One region of the Alteromonas sp. ABE4_545 genome, then DNA from elsewhere that is predicted to be linked to it. Evidence: predicted binding sites of a transcription regulator. Region 1 holds the regulator's gene; each other region holds the start of a gene.
The links. Region 1 encodes sigma-54, which starts transcription at its own class of promoters, with help from an activator protein. Its sites were predicted from a motif close to GTTGGCACGNNNNTNGNNT; they were not measured.
Positions count from the first base shown of each region.

Region 2: the regulator sigma-54 is predicted to act here: its motif matches at 3,784-3,802, upstream of xdp1 (exosortase-dependent surface protein XDP1).
Region 3: the regulator sigma-54 is predicted to act here: its motif matches at 3,422-3,440, upstream of ACXAH6_RS07440 (formate/nitrite transporter family protein).
Region 4: the regulator sigma-54 is predicted to act here: its motif matches at 3,015-3,033, upstream of flhA (flagellar biosynthesis protein FlhA).

Region 1 is NZ_JBSWYY010000006.1:59,024-64,302, forward strand. Features, by position in the region: gene ACXAH6_RS07865 (hypothetical protein) at 1-96, shown strand, start outside; gene ACXAH6_RS07870 (HPr family phosphocarrier protein) at 117-389, opposite strand; gene rapZ (RNase adapter RapZ) at 389-1,234, opposite strand; gene ptsN (PTS IIA-like nitrogen regulatory protein PtsN) at 1,264-1,710, opposite strand; gene hpf (ribosome hibernation promoting factor) at 1,721-2,008, opposite strand; gene ACXAH6_RS07890 (RNA polymerase factor sigma-54) at 2,038-3,522, opposite strand; gene lptB (LPS export ABC transporter ATP-binding protein) at 3,591-4,316, opposite strand; gene lptA (lipopolysaccharide transport periplasmic protein LptA) at 4,316-4,843, opposite strand; gene lptC (LPS export ABC transporter periplasmic protein LptC) at 4,812-5,279, opposite strand, start outside.
Region 2 is NZ_JBSWYY010000048.1:8,089-13,367, forward strand. Features, by position in the region: gene prsT (XrtA/PEP-CTERM system TPR-repeat protein PrsT) at 1-2,796, opposite strand; gene xdp1 (exosortase-dependent surface protein XDP1) at 2,880-3,740, opposite strand; gene pssA (CDP-diacylglycerol--serine O-phosphatidyltransferase) at 4,081-4,914, shown strand.
Region 3 is NZ_JBSWYY010000005.1:239,026-244,304, forward strand. Features, by position in the region: gene ACXAH6_RS07425 (LacI family DNA-binding transcriptional regulator) at 1-3, shown strand, start outside; gene cynS (cyanase) at 81-530, opposite strand; gene ACXAH6_RS07435 (bifunctional protein-serine/threonine kinase/phosphatase) at 549-2,285, opposite strand; gene ACXAH6_RS07440 (formate/nitrite transporter family protein) at 2,335-3,189, opposite strand; gene alr (alanine racemase) at 3,567-4,643, opposite strand; gene ACXAH6_RS07450 (sodium:solute symporter) at 4,766-5,279, shown strand, end outside.
Region 4 is NZ_JBSWYY010000004.1:121,848-127,126, forward strand. Features, by position in the region: gene flhF (flagellar biosynthesis protein FlhF) at 1-828, opposite strand, end outside; gene flhA (flagellar biosynthesis protein FlhA) at 856-2,958, opposite strand; gene flhB (flagellar biosynthesis protein FlhB) at 3,073-4,200, opposite strand; gene fliR (flagellar biosynthetic protein FliR) at 4,218-5,000, opposite strand; gene fliQ (flagellar biosynthesis protein FliQ) at 5,004-5,273, opposite strand.

The sequences.
Region 1 (5,279 bases):
GTCGAACGTTGTCGCTTGGGGATTAACCTGAGTGCTCAAGAAGACGGTCTGGCGGTTAATAGCTCGTGTTCAGGCAATTACATTAAATTGGAGTAAATAGGGTGGGGCTGAGTGTTTTACTCAGCCTCATTAAACCGACCGGCAATGAGCGCTTCCACAGCGTCGAGCGCAGCTTCAGCATCGGGGCCTTCACTGACTAAGAGTATTTGCTCGCCTTGATGGCTCTCCATCATCATTAACCCTAATACACTATTGGCGTTGGCTTGTTTATCGCCTTTGTGAAGCATAATTTGAGCATCGAATTGGTTGGCCAATTGCACCAGTTGAGTCGCTGCTCGTGCATGTAATCCTAGCTTGTTGACGATAGTGACGGTTTTTTCAATACGCATTATTGATTCAACTCTCGGTGGCGAATTTGAACATCTGGATGTATGTCGCTGAAGTTTTTCGCTAGGCTTTGGGCAACAAAAACCGAGCGGTGCTGGCCTCCTGTGCACCCAATAGCGATAGTGACATAACTGCGGTTATTGCGTTCTAAATGCGGTAACCACGTGGTTAATAAATTCTGAATTTGCCAAATAAACTTTGTCACTATGGGTTGCGACCCAAGAAATACCTCAACAGGAGCATCCAGACCAGTAAGGTGTTTTAGGTCGGGCTCCCAATGAGGGTTGGGTAGAAATCGCGCATCGAAAACATAGTCTGCGTCTTTGGGAATGCCATGTTTGAAACCAAAGGATTCAAATACCAACACTAAGCGAGAGCTTTTCTTTCCTAAAATACGCTCACGAATGAGTTCGGCGAGTTGATGAATTGACAGTTTATCTGTGTCTAAATACAAATCTGCGCGCTCGGCTATCGGCGCTAACAAGGCTTTTTCTGCTTGTATGGCCTCTGACAGCGACTTATTGAGCTTGGCTAAAGGGTGCAAACGGCGAGTTTCGCTGAAGCGCTTCACCAGAATGTCATCACTGGCGTCGATATACACGATTGTCATTGACCAAGACGCTGGCAGGTAATCGAGTATTTCTACCAGTTCGTTCGGGTCTTTAGGCAGATTGCGAACGTCTATACTCACGGCCACTTGGTCGTATTCGTCAACCACTGTGTGTGTGAGGGTGGGCAAAAGATTAACGGGAATATTGTCGACGCAATAGTAGCCTAAGTCTTCGAGGGCGCGTAATGCGACCGATTTTCCTGAACCTGAGCGGCCACTAATAATGATGAGTTTCAATGCGCTTCTCCCTAAATCGCTTTACGCTACTATTCGCCTAGTGCGGTAAGAATATCATCGCCGTTAGTGGCGTTTCTAATGGCTTTTACGGTGTCTTTATCGCTCAGTTTACCGGCAATTGTGGCCAAGGTTTGTAAGTGGCCTTCGGTTTGTTCTTCAGGAACCAGTAAACTAAAAAAGATATCGACGGGTTTATTATCGATAGCATCGAACTGGATGGGAGGTTCGCTGGTGACAATAATGGCAATGACTCTGTCCAAGCCAGGAAGCCGACCATGAGGGAGCGCAATACCATTACCAATACCTGTACTACCCATTTTTTCACGTGCTAATAAGGCCGTGAGTACGTCTACTTTGTCGACATTTGGGGTCGTTTTTTCGGCGATATCGCTAATGATTTCGAGAATTCTTTTTTTACTATTGCACTGAACCGCACACTCGGTGCGGTTCAGGCTAACAATGGCTTTAATATCCATGCTGTCTTAATTAGTGTTTTTTAAGCTTTTCTTTATGCTTGATCACTTGACGGTCGAGTTTATCGACCATGCTATCGATCGCAGCATACATATCGGTGTTTTCAGATGAAGCAAATACTTCTGCTCCACTCAAATGCATCGTGGCTTCGGCTTTTTGGTTGAGTTTCTCAACATTTAATATCACGTGCACGTTAGAAATATGATCAAAATGACGCTCAAGTTTGCTGAACTTGGTATCGACATAAGTACGCAAAGAATCTGTGATCTCAATATGATGACCAGTAAGGTTTATTTGCATAGTCGTCTTCCTTTTGGTTTGCAGCTTAATTAAATTAAGCTCTTGCGTTGGTTAGACGGTGGAATCGATAACGATTCCCGGTATTTTGCTATTGTCCGCCGGGCTACTTTAATGCCTTGGTCGGCCAACAATTGAGCAATCTTGCTGTCGCTGAGCGGTTTAGCTGGCTTTTCAGCCGCCACCAATTTTTTGATCAATGCACGAATAGCCGTTGAAGAGCATTCACCACCCGATTCAGTGGCAACATGGCTAGAGAAGAAGTATTTCAGTTCAAAAATACCTCTAGGTGTGTGCATGTACTTCTGCGTGGTAACACGCGATATCGTAGATTCGTGCATGTCCACCATTTCAGCTACGTCGTTCAGTACCATAGGCTTCATCATTTCTGGCCCATGTTCAAAGAAACCTAACTGTTGTTGTACGATACAGTTCGCTACTTTTAACAATGTCTCGTTGCGCGACTCCAAACTTTTTATAAACCATTTGGCTTCTTGCATATGAGAACGAATGAATTGGGAATCACTGCTGCTTTTCGAGTTTCGACTCATGGCTGCGTATTGCTGATTCACATTCAGTTTTGGCAGGCTGTCGGGGTTTAATTCAACACTCCAACGGCCGTTCTTTTTCGCTACCGATACGTCAGGAATCACGTATTCGGGTTCTTTTGTCACTAACGCACTGCCCGGGCGAGGGTTTAAGCTCTGGAGCAGTCGCATAGCTTCGCGTAACTCGTCTTCTTTCAGACGCGTTTTACGCATTAAGGTTCGATAATCTTTGCTGCCAAGTAAGTCAGTGTACTCTTGAATCAGCATTTTGGCTTCGGCAAGCCAAGGCGTGTCGGGCGAGAATTGCTTCAATTGCACCATCAAGCACTCTTGAGGTGAGCGCGAGCCAGAACCGATTGGGTCAAACATCTGAATGCGTTTAAGCACGCATTCCACTTCATCAAGCTCGACAGGCTCTTCTAGGTCTTCGTCTTCATTTATGCTGTTGAGAATATCTTCGATAGGCGAAGTGAGATAACCAGATTCGTCAATGGAATCAATGATGGCAATGGCAATAGCGCGGTCGAGGTCGCTGAATGGCGTGAGACGCATTTGCCACAATAAGTGCGCTTGAATATCGTCTGTTGTTTCGCCTTGATAAACGTGTTCATCGTCACTGCTTGAAGACGACGATGCGGGCGCTGATGAGGCCGAATAGTATTCATCCCATGTACTGTCGATAGGCAGTTCGTCGGGCAGTTCGTTTTTTTCTAGCGCATCACCACTTTCAATACTGTCTGAAGAAGACACCGTCGTCGACTCACCCTCAGTAAGCTTGTCTAAGTTACTTTTCTCTAGGTTGTCGAAATCGCTACCCTCTTCAACTTCAAGTAATGGGTTAGCGTCCAGCGCTTCCTGAATTTCCTGCTGGAGGTCTAGAGTGGAAAGCTGCAACAGCTTGATCGCCTGCTGGAGCTGCGGCGTCATCGTTAACTGTTGGCTGAATTTGAGTTGTAAAGATGGCTTCATCTACTTCTTATCTTAATACGCTTTAACCTGTAGTAGCTGGTTAGACAAATATTCCTTTGATACCCTAACTATAGCCTGAATTGCTCACCTAGGTATACATCCTTCACTTTTTGATTACTCAAAACGTCTTCGGCAGTACCCTGTGCAATTAACTCTCCGTGGCTCACGATGTAAGCTTTTTCGCATACATCCAGCGTCTCTCTAACGTTATGATCGGTAATCAAAATTCCGATGTCTCGATCACGCAAGTGTTGGATTATCTTCTTTATATCATTAACCGATATAGGATCAACACCAGCAAATGGTTCGTCCAACAAAATAAATTTGGGATCGGCGGCAAGTGCCCGTGCTATTTCTACTCGGCGGCGTTCGCCCCCTGATAAACTCATCCCTGTACTATTACGTATATGGTTGATGTTAAATTCATCAAGTAGTGAATCAGCTTCGCTTTCACGCTGGGCTTTTGTCAGCGCTTTGCGTGTTTGTAAAATCGCCATGATGTTTTCATACACGGTGAGTTTACGAAATATAGACGCTTCCTGAGGTAAATAGCCAATACCTTGTCGAGCGCGCTCATGCATCGGTTGATGCGTGAGTGAATGCTGGTCGATGGTAATGTTCCCTTTGTCTAAAGGAACAAGACCGACAATCATATAAAAGGTGGTGGTTTTACCCGCACCGTTGGGGCCGAGCAAGCCAACAATTTGTCCGGTTGATACTTCCAAACTTACATCGCGCACAACTTGGCGAGATTTATAAGATTTGGCGAGATGGGTCGCGGTTAATGTTGCCATTACTGCTCCGGTTCCTTTTCTTTCAACTGGTTAAATGACTCTGGGCTTAGTACGGTTTCAACCCCTTCACTGTCTGCGGCGCGAACTTGCTCTTTAATTAAGTCGAAAACAATATTATTACTGGTCATTTTAATGGTGTCGCGATCCAGTTTGGCGTCGCCAGCCATAGTCAATATGCGGTTGGCCACTTCATAGCGGATCTCGTTAGCGCTGGCAAATACGGTTTCACCATTGTCCAGATCCTGCTGATAGCTCGCCGGATTCCCAGTAGCAACAATGACCTCAAAACCTTCATCTGAATTTTCACCTTTAACCACTTCTACGCGATCAGCTTTAATTAACAAAGTGCCTTGGCTGATGGCGACATTTCGCGTGAGTATAAGCGTTTTGGTAACGCCATCCAGATTTTGGTCTTCCGCTTTAATATGGATCTGTTGTTTGAAATCTGCTTCGCCAGCCACAGCCTGTGGAATCAGCAACCAGCCCAATACTAGGCTACAGGCTAGGGGTGTAAATCGTTTCAACATGATGACTTAACTCGTACTGTTTTGTTTCTAAATTTGCATTAAAACCATTGCCGGTCACCACAAAGTTCACCCCTTTTATAATCATGGGTTCGTTGGATGTTGCGATCTTGGTTTTTAGGTTAATTTCAATAAATTCGGTACTGATTGAGCGTACGAAATTGTCGTTATCTTCATTCGTGATACTGACGTTTGATTCTAAGTGAATCAAATTGTTGTCGTATAAGGTGCCTTCATCAGCGTGCAGATGCCAGGGTTGACTTGTATCATCTGTGTATAAGGTATAATCAGGTTCACTAAACAGAACAAAACCTAGTAAATCATAGTGTTCCATTGATTTCGCAAACACTTGGTGACTGAGGTGTCCGGCTTCATCGTAAATTCGCGTGGTTATATTTTTCGCTTTGTATGTGGGCGTTAACGCCCGGATATCTTGCTC
Region 2 (5,279 bases), on a different contig from region 1:
TTATAAGGTTTCAAGCAATGCGCGAGCTTTTTCTCGATAGTAAAAAGGTCGTTGCATATTTACTGCGGTAGTGAGGGTTTTCTTGGCTTCATCCTTGCGATCCAACTTCACCAATGTGTAGCCTATATGATAAAGCACGGTAGGATTGTCAGCGTCAGTGGCATTAGCGCGTCGCAACATAGCCAAGCCTGCTTGATAATCGCCTTTTTCGGTTAAAACCCAGCCGTAGGTATCCAGTACCGACGTGCTATTGCCCGCTAGTTTGAAAGCTTCTTGTACGTACGCCAGACTTTTATCTAAATCTACCTCCATGTACAAAAGGGCGAGTTTTTCGTATATCTCGGCTTTGTCTTGTACTGTCGGGTCGAGGAGTAACTCATCATAGAGTGCGCGGGCTTTTTGGTTATCTTGCTTCACATAATAGAACAGCGCTAACAAGCGTTTTGCCGTGAGTGGCGACTCGTTCTTTTCAATGATGCTCAACGCTCTACTTTCAAATGTAGCTTCTCCGTAGCCGTTAATCGCATGGTCTTGTAACAAAATCAGTGCTCGATTAAAGCGGTTATCTAATGCAACCGATTGATCAAAGTGAGCAACGGCTTGGTCGAATTGACCTTCTGCATCAGCCAGTAACCCTCTAACAAACCAGTAGTTTGCATTTTGTTCTTGCCCTTCAGCAATGGAATTTAATAGGGTTTTGGCCGGAACTGGCTGGTCGTTTTCGAGCAGCATCTTGGCCTTTTCAAGCTTTAATTGTACGTTGTTAGGTGCTAGCGCCAGTGCTTTATCTAACGTAGCAAGCGCAGCATTGGGTTTATTCAATCGGGCTTCTATTTGACTCAAGCGCAATAAACCAACCGGAGATTCTGCTACCACGTGTTGAATAATATCAACAACCTCTTGGGCTTCCGACAGTTTCCCTTGAGTAATATAAATGTCGACTTTGGTCATTAAATAGTTAGGGTTGTCGAAGTCATCTCTTAGCAAACGATTAAGGTGGTATATGGCTGTTTCCAAATCGTTATTAGCTAGTGCCCGCTGCAACATACGTTGGCGAGCTCGTTGGTTCTGTGGATCTAGCGTGAGAATGGTGTTGTAGATGTCGAGTGCTTCTTCATCTTCACCGAGAGCGGTCAAGTTGTCTGCTTTCAGTAGCATTGAGTCTTGATGCTTGTCGGCTATCTCCAACAACCGGTTGAGTATATTGTTTGAACGGGTGTAGTTTCCTGTGCGCGTTTCAATCATTGCCAGATTGAATTTGGCTGCGAACAAGTCGGGGTTAATTGCTAACGCAGCGTCTACCGCCTCTCGTGCTTCGTCATAACGCCGCATTTTTATCAAGATACCTGCCTTTAAATTAATAAACTCAGGCTCTTCTGGATACAGCGCTAATAACTTGGTCGCGCTGTCTAATGCGGTACTGAATTGCTGTGCGTTGAGCTTGACCAAGGTGTAAGTTAATAAAAACTCTGGAACCATTTGGTTTGCATCGTAACTGGCATCGAGTATCTGATTGGCTTCTTCTAACTTTCCTCGGGCGGACAAGAGTTTGACATTAAATAGACTCAATCGGCTATTGTTGGGATAGAGGCGGTTTAAGCGAAATGCGAGCGATTCTGCCTTAAATGTCTTTCCGTCTTTGAGAAATAACTCGCCTAGCATAAGGGCAGAGTTGATATTCTCAAGTAACTGCTCTTGATGGTCTTCTAACAAAGCCAAAGCTTGTTTGGCTTTTTGGCTGCTCATATACGCACGTGCCAATAACATCACGGCTTGCATATCATTCGGGCGCTTAGCCACATATTGCGCAAGAGACAATGTGGCCTGTTCCATGTTACCCTTGAAGAATTCAGACAAGCCTTTGATGTATTGTAAGACAGGTTGCGCAGCTATATCTTCTGGCGTGATCGCTGAAATAATCTCATCGAGTTTATTAAGCTGTTCATTGTCGATACGGCTTTGATAATTGCGACTGTCTAGCCAGTTGTTGAGAAGAATGACCAGCGGGTCATTGGGTGTTTGCTCAATAATCTTATCAATAAGAGATTGAGCCTTCTCGAAATCATTGGTTTCTACATACAGATCTAATAGGCGGCGTAATGTTTGAGGGTCCGATGGGTTTAGTGTAATTGATTGGTTATAGAATTGCTCTGCACGTTCTATTTCACCATTTACACGGGCAAGTTGCCCCTTTTGCCTAAGCATTAACGGGTTGTTGGGGTTAATGCTCTCAGATTGCTTAATATAGTTGGCTGCCTCATCGCGTTTGTTTTCGAATAAAGCGATAGAGGTTAAACCATCAATAGAGCGAACGTGATTAGGATTTATTTTTAACGAATCTTGGTAGGCTTGCTTTGCGCATTGATAGTCATTCGATCTAACACAGGCACTGGCTCTAATTTGTAGCCATTTTATTTTTGAATCGCCAGATAACCGCTCACTTTCGTCAAACTCAATAATGTCGTGGTATTTATTGAGAAATAGCCAAGTATTCCCCAATGGCTCTGCAATTAATTCTATATCGGCACCTTGATCAAGGGCTTCTAGAAATTCTAGCTCTGCAGCAATCAAGTACCCGTTAATGAGGAGCAGCTTCCCCATTAATATCTTTGATGCCAAGTTGTCTGGGTCTTGCTTCAGGCTATTTTTAAGGTGAATGAAAGACTCGTTGTAGTTCTTTTCATTATAGGCTTGGAGCGCTCGCTCAAAATCTTCACTGGAATCAGCATAAGAGGGCGTAGACAGTAAACTCACCGAAATGAATCCACTAAAAATTAACTGTCGGAGTTTCACCATTTTACTACCTGAAAACAAAAGTCCATTATGTAAAAAAGGTGGCATAAGCCACCTTTTTCATATTAACAGGTTTACTATAGAATTTAATCTTGTTTCTTTCTACGTAAAGCGACCAAACTTCCTACCAATAAAATGGCTAATGAACCAGGTTCGTTAACAGGCGTTGGATTGTCTCCACTTGCCGGTGGAGTGGTTCCGTCGACAGAATCAAAACCAATTGTCGCAATCTTGAATGCGTCATTGTATTTAGACGCACCAGCAACTTCGCCAAATACTGTATTATAAGCGCCAACTAACCAGTATTGCGCAGGCTCTGACAAGTCAGTGAACGTGGAGGTATACACATCATCACACTCTTCTACGTCGAATGAACCTTTATAGCTGTCATCTACCATTGAAGACACTGAAGCCCACGTGAGTGTAGATGGGATATTATTAAAATCAGTAATACCGACTACAGACACTTGGGTGTCGTTTTCATCGCCTAACCAACTAAATGTAGCACCGGTTAAAGACACTGCTTCTGAAAACGACAACAACACGTAATCGTAATCTTCTGTACAGTTGTATCTGCTACATGCTAGGTAGTTATCAATAGCGTGATTATCGTAACTGTGATTGTTCGATAAACCGTAACCATCACCGTATTGAGATAGCGCGCCCTGCATTTCAAGCGTATCGTTATCTCCTGTATCCGACCAGGTAGTAATTTGAACAGTGATGCCATCGATATTCACAAAGCTATTTGCATCACCGAAGCCGTAGTCCACACCGTCTTCTGATAGATCGTATGTGTACTCAGCACTAAACGTATCGCAGGTCTCGGTGTCATAATTTGAACCACCGCTACCACACTTATGGCTGTAACTCGTCGCGTGAGCACTATTGAGCGCACTTATAGCAATAAAGCTAATGAGCGCCAACATACCTACGTTAACTTTCATTTATACAGTCCTTCAACAACTACTACTAATTCAACATGGTGTTAAGCACTATGCGTGCCAACTCTTAAAACACTTTGCTGTGCAGTGACTTACAATTTGAAGTAATTTAGATTTCATCAAAATGTAAAGAAAGCTGACGTTTGTTTTTGTTGTTATCAAAGTGCTTACACGCGTTAATATATCCTATATTATCACACCTAAAGGTATGTGTTTATATAACTAGTTATCGTGTTGTGTTTCGTAATTTTTAAGGTGAGCTTCTGGTGTAGCCTGTAGATAATATGAAATAATAAACGGGCACTATATTAATTATCGTAACCGATAAGGAATCGACGACCTAATGTCAGAACAAAAAAGAAAGGGTATTTATTTATTACCCAACTTGCTGACTACTGCTGGGCTTTTCTCTGGCTTTTTTGCAGTAGTTTCGTCAATGAATGGTCATTTTGAAGCAGCGGCAGTTGCTATCTTTGTTGCCATGATTTTCGACGGGCTCGATGGACGAGTGGCACGCATGACAAATACTCAAAGTGATTTTGGCGCAGAATATGACTCTATGGCTGACATGGTTTCATTTGGTGTGGCGCCGGCGCTGGTTGCATATAACTGGGGCTTGAGTGAAATGGGTAAGTTAGGCTGGTTAGCTGCGTTTATTTATGTAGCTGGGGCGGCATTGCGATTAGCTCGATTTAATACCCAAGTGGGAATTGCTGACAAGCGCTTCTTTCAAGGCTTGGCAAGCCCGGCTGCTGCGGCAGTGGTTAGCGGAATGGTTTGGGTTGGTGTTGATTACAACGCTAACGGTAATGACTATGGGTTTATTGTGGCTCTGGTTACTGGCCTTTCAGGGTTACTGATGGTGAGTAACTTTAAATATAACTCGTTTAAAGAAGTTAACTGGGGCGGTAAGGTGCCGTTTGTTGCACTGTTAATCGTAATGGCCATTTTTGTTGTGGTTGCGACCGAGCCAGCGTTAGTACTTTTCCTCGTATTTGCTCTTTATGCGATGGCAGGGCCGATCAATACATTCAGAACAGTTGATAAAGTGACATTACACGACGTTGTTGGTGATCACGAAGAAGACGCAGACTTTTTATCTAAGCAAGAGTGTGATGCTGACGCTAAATCTAAGTCTAGTGAGAGCGAAGAAAGCGATAAAACGAAGTCAGAATAGGGAAGATATTTCATAATTTGACGAAATATTATTCATCTTGTTTAAAACGCGACCACTTGGTCGCGTTTTTTGTTTTTTCTTCAAAAAAGCTATTGACCATCAGAAAGACTTCCCTATAATACGCCTCCACTTCGACGGGGAAGGCCAAGCAGCCCGAAACGACGAAGGGTTTCAGGCCTTGTCTGAAGCGGGTTTCAGCGAAACGCTTCGAAAATTAATTTTCAAAAAAAGTGTTGACACTGAGAGCCAGGAGCGTAGAATGCGCATCCCGCTTCGGGGCTAACTTAAAAAAGAGTTCGCGAAGCAGCGAAATGAGATTTTCGCACTGTTCTTTAAAAATTGATAACAAGACAATCTGTGTGGGC
Region 3 (5,279 bases), on a different contig from region 1:
TAACGTCGTGTTGAGGCAATAATACGATAAACAGGGCCGCGTTTTATGCTGTTGCGCATACCGTGGCCCAATCGCCCGCACTAATAGGTTTTATACGGTAAGAACTTACCAGACAATACAATATTGACTCGATCCCCTTTAGGGTCAGCTTCGCGCTGAATATCCATCGAGAAATCAATCGCACTCATGATGCCGTCACCAAATTCTTCATGAATTAACTCTTTTATTGTCGTGCCATACACATTGACTACTTCATACCAACGATAAATCAGAGGATCAGTGGGCACAGCCGTTGGAAGTGAGCCTTTATAAGGCACTATTTGTAACCAAGCCACAGCTTCATCCGGCAGCGAAAACAGCTCTCCGACTTTTTCTGCTTGTGCCTTATCAAATGTCATCTGCCCTAAGCAGGCGGCAGTAACCCATTCTTTTGAATGGCCAATGACCTCAGCAACCTGCGCCCACGTAATGCCTTTTTGCACTTTGGCCGCGACAATCATTTCGGTGACTTGCTCTCTACTTGAAATCATAATTTCTCCATGAGGATATTAAGGTTTAAAGGCCAATAAAAATAAAATAACCAATGCAAGTAACGCACTAATGCCTTGCCAAAAACGCACTGGATGCCGCTCAACTAACGGCGCTTTAGTTTGTTTTAAATAAGTTTTATTGGGTTGATGTAAATCGAAAATGAACTCAGAGATGGCTTCGTAACGTTTGTGAGGACTAATTTTTACTGCACGCTCAACCGCCATATCAATCCACACAGGGATTATCGACTCTTCACCGCTGAGCGGTTGATACTTAAGCTTGCGCTGCTGCGACAACGTACGCTGCTGAGACACCGCGTTGCCATAAGGGAATCGCCCGCTTAACAAGTAATAGGCCAACACCCCCAATGAAAACTGATCTGATGCGCTGGTCCCAATTTCACCAACAAAATATTCAGGTGCGGTATATAGGGCGGTACCAAGAATGGCTTCTTGTTGCATTGCGGGTGAGTATTCGATCAGCCCTGCGACTCGGGTTGAGCCAAAATCAATGATTTTCACCGACCCTTGTTGGTCAATCATGATGTTCTCTGGTCGCAAATCTTGATGCACCATTTCGAGTCTATGAAACGCACGTAACCCCGCTGCAACTTGCGTAATAATATCTCTGACTTGCGCAATTGAAGGTTTAGGGTTGTCCACCAGCCACTGACTTAACGACTGGCCTTGTAAGTACTCACACACAGTATAGACACTGGTTTTGTTTGCACTACCGTGAAACGCTTTTAGCACATAAGGGCTATTAATACGCCTGGCAATCCATTCTTCTAGCAAAAATCGCTCTAAGTAATCATTGTCATGACGCAAATCGATGGAGGGAATTTTTAACGCCGCAAATTGCTCAGACAAGCGGTGCTTGGCAAGGTACACATGGCTGCGTGAACTGGCGTAAATTTGTCGTTCAATCACATAATCGTCGATGGTATCTCGAACTTGTAACACCGGTGGCAGAGTTAAATTGGCGAGTTCTTTTTCAACCGGACTGTGAAGCTGCTCTTCAATGGCATTAACACGCACGATTTGGGCCGACAAATTGTCATCACTGCCGTTTTGCCACGCTTGGCGGATCAGCGCTTTTGCCATCGCCGGTAAATCTTGGCTTTGAAGCAATTGTTCCGCTGTTGTCTTCCCATCAATGTGTTCATAGACCCCATCGGTTGCCAGCAAAAACATGTCATTAGCTTGAACCTGCAGCCGTTGGTAATCGACATCAACTACTTCATTCACCCCCAAAGCGCGACTCAGCACACTTTCATGCTGGCTAACCCATACTCGATGATCGGCGGTGAGTGCTTCTAATCCTTGGGGTTTAACTCGATAAATACGCGTATCGCCAACTGAAAACAAATGCGCGGTGCGACCTTTTATAATTAGTGCCGCGAACGTACACACATACCCCTTCTCTCGTTCAAAGCGATATTCGCTCTGACGAGATTGGGCAAATAACCAGGCGTTGATTGCGCGAATGACTTGTTTTCCTGCGGTTTCCACCGTGAGTGCATCGCTTGTGCAATAGTAGTCATTCAGAAAAGTGTTAACTGCGCTGACGCTGGCCATTTGGCTGACCTGACTGGTACTGATACCGTCGGCCATAGCCAGGGAGATACCCTTACTATGCCGTTCCTGCCCTTTGGCAAGGTTAACTGCACAATGGTCCTGATTCTCTGCTTTGCGCCCTTTATCAGAGGCTTGTCCCACATCCACAGAGAGGGCAGTAGCAAGGGTAGTTGTCATAAAGCACACCTCAGCTTGGTTGGGGGCACTGAGGTGGTGTCCTTAAAACTTACAGTGCGCCGGGCACAGGCTGCGCGTCAGTCGGCGCGGCAACCGGTTGAGGACGCTTAGGCGCTGTGCGCACGTGAGTGCTGTACAAGGTCAACCCTGTGAACGCTAAACCACCTACCAAGTTACCCAGTGCGGTTGGGATCTCATTCCAGATGAAGTAATCCATAATAGAGAAATCGCCACCCATAATCAGACCAAATGGGAACAAGAACATGTTCACCACTGAGTGCTCAAAGCCCATGAAGAAGAACAGCATGATAGGCATCCACATCGCCAGTACTTTACCGCTAACAGTGGTTGAAATCATTGCGCCAACTACACCTAGTGAAACCATCCAGTTACACAACATACCGCGGATAAAAATAGTAAACCAACCAGCACTCCCGTATTCGGCATAACCCAAGGTACGAGACTCACCAATTGCCGCCACTTTCGTTGCAATGGCACCACCATCGGTATTGAAGCCGTAGGTAAAAACAAAGGCCATCATAAAGGCCACCGTGAGTGCACCGGCAAAGTTGCCGATAAACACCAGCCCCCAATTTCGCAATATCGATTTAATTGTGACACCGGGCCGACGGTCGAGCCAAGCTAGCGGTGCCAATACAAACACACCAGTTAATAGGTCAAAGCCCATAAGATAAAGCATGCAGAAGCCCACTGGGAACAGCACTGCGCCCAACAGGAAAATACCTGTTTTTGTTGCAATTGTTACAGCAAATACAGCTGCCAACGCCAAAATTGCGCCAGCCATATATGCACGGATAACTGTGTCACGTGTTGACATGAACACTTTTGATTCACCAGCGTCTACCATTTTGGTGGCAAACTCTGAAGGGAGTAAGTACGCCATCTTGTGTTTCCTTTAAGTAATAGTCATGAGCTAACGCCAAAACTTCTCTGGGTATGCCAACCAGCGATTAACATGCATACCCACAAAAGTTCCGAACACCACCTGTGGTCAATGACAATATTCAGGCAAAAAAAAACGCCCCCAGCTTTCTTATTTCAGAAAACTGATAGGACGTCTTTGTCGTGTTGCTTAAATTGTCAGGACCAATATGATCCAGATGATGAACTAAAGCTTACAATGTACGTGCCAAAAAAATTAAATACAAAAATATCAACAAGTTAACTCAATCTGGCGCTAACTAATAAAACAAAACCTAAATAAAAAAGATCAATGCAGTGCAGTTGAGCACTCTAATTGTGCATACAAAATAGGCACTTTTACACGCGTATTTGTCGTGGTACTCGCACAGATACACGCGTCATGAGTTCATAGGATATCGTTTGCGCACAGGCCGCCACTTCATCAATGCTGATGGTGTTTCCCCACAACTCAACCGTATCTCCCACTTTCACATTGGGTAGGTGTGTGACATCTATGGTGATCATATCCATAGACACACGCCCCACTAGTTCAGCTCTACAGCCATTTACCGCGACTGGCGTACCATTACGACAATGGCGCGGGTAGCCGTCGGCGTAGCCTATGCCCACAACCGCAATGCGACTATCTTGTTCTGCTTGCCACTTAAAGCCGTAGCCGACATGTTCGCCTTTCGCTATGGTTTTCACTGAAATTACAGCTGCCTGTAAGGTCATGACCGGACGAAGCGTTGGCAATGAGGCCTTGTTTAAACCAAAGGGAGAGGCGCCATACAAGGCAACGCCCAATCGATTCCAATTTCCACGGGCTTTTTCCCAACCGATTGCGGCTGGAGAGTTGGCAATACTCACCGGGAGTTGTGTGGCCTTGGCTACCGGAAGAAATCGTTCAAGTTGCACACTTGTCACATCACTGTCGAGTTCATCGGCGCAGGCCATGTGTGTCATTAGATGGGTTTCGTCGCTCAGTAACTCACGATGTTGCTCAACTAGCGCTGGAATGTCATCGTAATCAAAACCTAGTCGATGCATACCGCTGTCTACTTTTAACCAAATCGCTGGCCGCTGTGACGCAGGCAAAGCCTGAAGCCAGCTTAAATGGTCGCGGTCGTGCACCACCAAAATAAAACCGTTTTCAGCAGCAAGCACACACTCATCAGACTCATGAGGCCCTTCAAGAATAACGATAGGCGACGTGATGCCTGCCTCTCGTAACGCAACGGCCTCTTCAATTATCGCCACAGCAAACCTGGGGCAAACGTCTTTTAACGCTCGCGCCACTTCCACCGCACCGTGTCCGTAGGCATCTGCTTTAATAACCGCTAAGTGCTGGCTGTGTGGGGCCAAAGTCTGTAATTGGGTAAAATTGTGCACGAGTGCACTGGCATCGATAAAAGCTGTGGTTTTTCTACTCACCCAAACGCTCGCTGATTAATCGTGAAAAGATATGTTAACTCGCTGATACCAAATTAGTATTCGCGATTTACACTGGTTACAGAATTTTCTATTCTTAATTTTTGAGTTTCACCAGAGTCGCTATGTTAAGCCACTACTCACTGCCCGACCTAGTCGTCTTTATCGCCTATGGCTTTTTATTGGTCGTAAGTGGCTGGTATTTCAATCGACGCACGGGAAATGCTGGCGACTACTTTCTCGGTGGTCATGCTATGCCCGTTTGGGCCGTGGCTGTTTCTGTATTGGCCACCTCTCAATCTGCCGCTACATTTATCGGCGGCCCTGATCAGGGGTACCGTAACGACCTGACCTATATTACTACGACATTAGGCGCTTTGCTTGCGGCATTTTTTGTCGCTCGATATTTTATCCCTAAATTTTATCAATACCGTGTGTTTACTGTATATGGTTTGTTGTCTCACCGATATGGTGGCAACACTGCCCAAATGGCAGGCGCTGTCTATATACTCGGTCGTGTGTTTGCTAGTGGCGCCAGACTATACATGGCCGCCATCGCCGTTAGCATGATTCTGTTTGGCGACATACAAGCAATGCAGTTGATATTAGCCGTGGTGCTGATTACTGTAACAGGCTTAC
Region 4 (5,279 bases), on a different contig from region 1:
AATCATCGCAACCGATTCAACACCGTACTTTTGAGCATACCGAGCAGCCAACTTCGCCACTGTGGTGGTTTTACCCGTGCCTGTAGGACCAACAAGCGCAACAACGCCCTGATGACTCAAGATATCATTGTTATTAACCTGAATACGATTAGCCAAAAGTTTTAATAAATAAACCCAAGCGTCGCGTTCGCTTAATTCAGCGGGCGTGTAAGCCACCATTTGCTCCGCTAAACTCGTACTCAGGCCCATATCGGTTAAGCGCTGAACTAAATAACGCAACATTGGACGCTGCTGGCGTTGTTTTGAGTCCATCAAATCAGCCATTTGAAATTGCAAAACGTTGCGCAATGAGGCTATTTCATCGCGAATATCATTTAAGTCAGATGGCATTGCATTTGAGGCTTGTACAGGCTGTTCAACACTCTGCTGCTGGGGGCGTGGGTCAGGACGCATAGTAGCTTGAGTTTGATTGTCTTGTTGCAGCCAGCTCAATTCTTCTTCATCAGGTACATGTTGCTTGGGCGCGGCTTCTGCCTGTTTTTGCTTTTCCAACAACGCACGCAAGCTATCTGGGCCATCTTCACCGATAATCTCACTTAATGTGGGCAAGGGTTTCTCACCACCTGCTGTACGATTATTGCCCATGGTCGGTTTATTGGCGCTTGGCGCAGTAATTTTGGGCTCAGGGTCTTTATCGTAGGCTGCGACGAGTTCAATCCCGTCTGCAACTTTGCGATTAGACATGATAACAGCGTCGCTACCTAGTTCATCCTTTACTAGCTTGAGCGCTTCGCGCATATCTTTACCAAAAAAACGTCTAATTTTCATAATGACCTCTTAACACCTGACGTCAGGTTATTGACCCACTGAGCTGACAATTCGGATTTGCTTGTCGTCTGGTATTTCCTGATAAGACAGAACGTGCAATCCCATCACTGCGTTCTTCAAGAACCGTGACAATACAGGTCGCAACATACCAGACGTCAACAATACGGCAGGCTCTCCTGCCAATTCTTGTTGCTGACTCGCTTCTTGGAGTGAGCGCTGTAGCCTTTCAGCCAGTCCAGGCTCAATCCCAGCGCCATCATCTCCACCCGCTTGAAGAGACTGATGCAGCATTTGTTCCAACTCTGGCGCCAAAGTGATGACAGGTAGCTCTTTTCCGCCATTATTTATCTCTTGAACGATTAAACGCTTAAGTGCAATGCGTACTGCAGACACCAATACATCTGGGTCTTGGCTACGTGGACCGTATTCGCAAAGCGTTTGCACTATGGTGCGCATATCTCTAATTGGCACCCCTTCATAAAGCAATGTTTGTAAAACTTTTACTACCGTGCTCAATTGCAAGATGTCTGGTACTAAGCCTTCAACCAGTTTAGGATTGGATTTGGCCAGCATGTCTAACAACTGTTGAACTTCTTCGTAACCCAGAAGCTGATAGGCATTATTGGTCAACAATTGAGATAAGTGAGTAGCCACTACCGTGGAAGAGTCAACTACGGTATAGCCAAGTGTTTGTGCATGTTCTCGTTGTTTTGGCTTAATCCAAACAGCATCAAGGCCAAAAGCAGGGTCTTTTGTCACTTTACCGTCGAGCTTACCAAACACCTGACCGGGGTTAATCGCCATTTCTTCGTCGTGTTGAACCAGTGACTCTCCAATACTCACACCCAACATAGATATGGTGTACGTATTTGGGTCGAGATCGAGGTTGTCACGAATGTGAACCGGCGGAATAAGAAAGCCCAATTCTTGCGATAATTTCTTACGTACACCTTTGATTCGCGTAAGTAGCTCACCGCCTTGCGACTTATCAACCAGAGGAATTAATCGGTAACCGACTTCTAAGCCAATGGTGTCAACGTGTTGAACGTCATCCCACCCAAGCTCTTTGACTTCGGTTGGCGCGGTATTTTCTTGCGGTTTTATTGGTTGTGGCTTGGCTGCCTCTTCTGCTTTTCGCTTCGCTGCCCACGTTTGATAATATGCAACACCACCTGATAAGGCCGCAAAACCAAGAAAGGCAATATGTGGCATACCAGGCACTATCCCCATCACAAACAACACACCTGAAGAGATATAAAGCGCTTGTTGGTTGCCCAGCTGATTGCGTAACTCTTTGCCCATTTCTTGCGTTTCGTTTTCACGAGTAACAATAATTGCAGTCGCAACTGACAAGAGCAATGATGGAATTTGCGCCACCAAACCATCACCAATCGTCAAAATGGTATACACCTCAATGGCATCACCAAAACTCAATCCGTGTTGAATCATGCCAATAAACAAACCTCCCACTATGTTAATTAGCATAATGAACAGGCCTGCTACAGCGTCTCCTTTTACGAATTTCGACGCACCGTCCATCGACCCATAAAAGTCCGCTTCGGCGGTAATATCTTCGCGGCGTCTGCGTGCTTCGTCTTGATCAATGTACCCCGCGTTTAAATCGGCGTCGATGGCCATCTGCTTACCGGGCATAGCATCCAAAGTAAAGCGAGCACTTACTTCCGAAATACGCCCTGCACCTGCAGTTACCACTTTAAAGTTAATAATGAGTAGAATAGCAAATACCACGATACCCACTGCGTAGTTACCGCCAATCACCACCTCACCGAAGGCTTCGATTACTTTACCGGCAGAATCTCCCCCCTCATGTCCGTACAACAACACTACACGTGTCGAGGCAACATTCAGCGCAAGTCGCAATACGGTAGCAATGAGTAGCACTAGCGGGAAAATACCAAAATCGACGGGACGCTGGGTAAATACAGCCACCAATATAATGACCAACGACAGCGCAATATTAAAACTGAACAAAACGTCGAGTAGAAAGGGAGGCATGGGCAAAATAACCATACCCATAATAGCCAAAAGTACGACGGGGGCGCCCAATCCTGAAGTGAATTTTTGCACCTGATTTTTATCAAAACGCTGAAGATAACCGGATAATTCCATCGAAAACGACACTCGCTAACAGATTTTTGACGCCCAATGCGACTCGTGTATAGCGGTATCAACTACCATGCCAGCTTGAATGAAGTACGATTTATACGCTTGATAATTAAACAGTTAAGGGTGTCGTAGCTCTGGAGGAATAGGCAGATCTTTTTTCAGGGGCTTCGGACGCTTTCCTTTGCCTTTGCGATAAGCTTTCAACTGATACACGTATGCCAACACCTGTGCGACCGCCATAAATAGCTTTTGCGGCACTTCGTGGTCGAGTTCAGTAGAATAATAAATTGCCCGAGCCAACATGGGAGAAGGGACGAGTGGAACTTCGTGGGCGGTAGCAATTTTACGAATATGCATGGCCAATTCATCCACGCCTTTTGCAACGACAATGGGTGCCCGTGCGCCATTATCTTCATACTTAATTGCCACGGAATAATGCGTTGGGTTAGTCACCACTACATCCGCGTTTGGCACTTCTTTCATCATTCGACGAGCGGCCGCCTGATATTGTAATCGGCGGATACGCCCTTTTACTTGAGGGTCACCCTCAGCATTTTTACGCTCGTCTTTCACTTCTTGTTTCGACATTTTCATTTCTTCGTTGTGCTTATACAACTGATAAGGCACATCAAAAAGAGCGATAGGTATCATGCCACACGTAAGAATTAAAAAGGCCCACTGGATGAGCTCTAACGCGTGAAATAAGTTGGAGGGGTACACTTCCATGTCTAGATGGAGCGCTTCGTCTTTAAACATAACCAGTGCGATAAGGGCCATACCACCAATTACAAAAAACTTCGCCACCGCCTTTAACAATTCGACTAAACCATTGGTACCAAACATGCGTTTGAACCCGCTAATGGGGTTCATTTTATTGCCCTTAGGTTTGGCCGATTCCCATGTAAAATTGTAACCACCTAGCGCTATCGAACCGTAAATGCCTGCAATCATGGCAACAACCATGTAGAACATCACCGGTAAGCTAATTTGATAAAAAACTTCCCCCCACGCTTGCCACATGTGCATGGTGTCGTAGGTTTCGTCTCGAGATAAAGAGAACACCCGCTGTGTGACTTTGAATAAAGCTTCAGCGATCAAGCCGCCCATAAAAATAAACATGACAGCACTTACAACAAGAACCAAAACCGTTGATAGCTCTCTGGAACGCGCTAGTTGCCCTTTCTTGCGCGCGTCTTCGAGCTTCTTGGAGGTGGGTTCTTCTGTTTTATCAAATGACTCAGCCATGATTTACCTTGTTTCGTCTACACCGGGCAGATATAGAGTAATTCACACATCAACTGTAGCGCTCTCATCCATTGGTCTTCAAAATGTGCGGTAAAATTATCGAGCGAAATCCAAATGATGATGAGGCCCATTATTTGCGCGATAGAAAAACCAATACTGAAAATATTCAATTGCGGCGCAGCTTTTGTCATGACACCAAAAGCCAGATTGACGATTAGCAAAGACACAATAGGAGCCAAAGAAATGGTCAACGCAGACACGAACATCCAGCCTCCCCAATGAGCAATTTGTTTGAGTTGTTCGCCTGTCCACCAGCCTTCTGCAATAGGGAAGGCTTCAAAACTCATGACTATCATTTTAATCATTGATAGGTGGCCGTCTAACGCCCAAAACAATAAGGTAGCTAAAATCAAATAAAACTGACCTACCGCCGGAACATTAATACCATTGATAGGGTCGACAATAGACGCGAAGCCCAAGCCCGTTTGCATTGCAATCACTTGACCGGCAAGAATGAAAGAATTCAGTACCATCATTGAGATAAAGCCAATTCCCGCACCGATGATGATCTGTTGAATCATTTCCACAACAGCTCCGGCACTGACGAGATTGTCCATTGGGACTGGCGGCACTAATGGCATAATGATAAATGCCAGTAAAACGGCGAGAAAGGCTTTTACCATAGCCGGAATAGATTGAGCGCTGAACCCTATCATGGCGGCAAACATGCCGCTAATCCGCATAAATGGCAGCATTAAATCGGCAATAAACTGCATTATAACCGATTCATTGAATGCCATTGCTTAGCCTACCACTTGAGGGATTTGTTCCACCATATGGTAGGTAAAATCCATCAATTTCTGAACCAGCCAATTCCCGCCCCAACTCAACGCCAAAAGCGTTACGATAAGACGAGGTAAGAAACTCATTGTTTGCTCGTTAATCGAGGTGGCAGCTTGAAATACAGCTACGATAAGACCTACGACCATACTCGGAATAATGATGACCGATACCAGCAGGATCACCATAAACAAAGACTCTCTTAATATCTCAACGAAAACCTCTGGGCTCATAAGCGC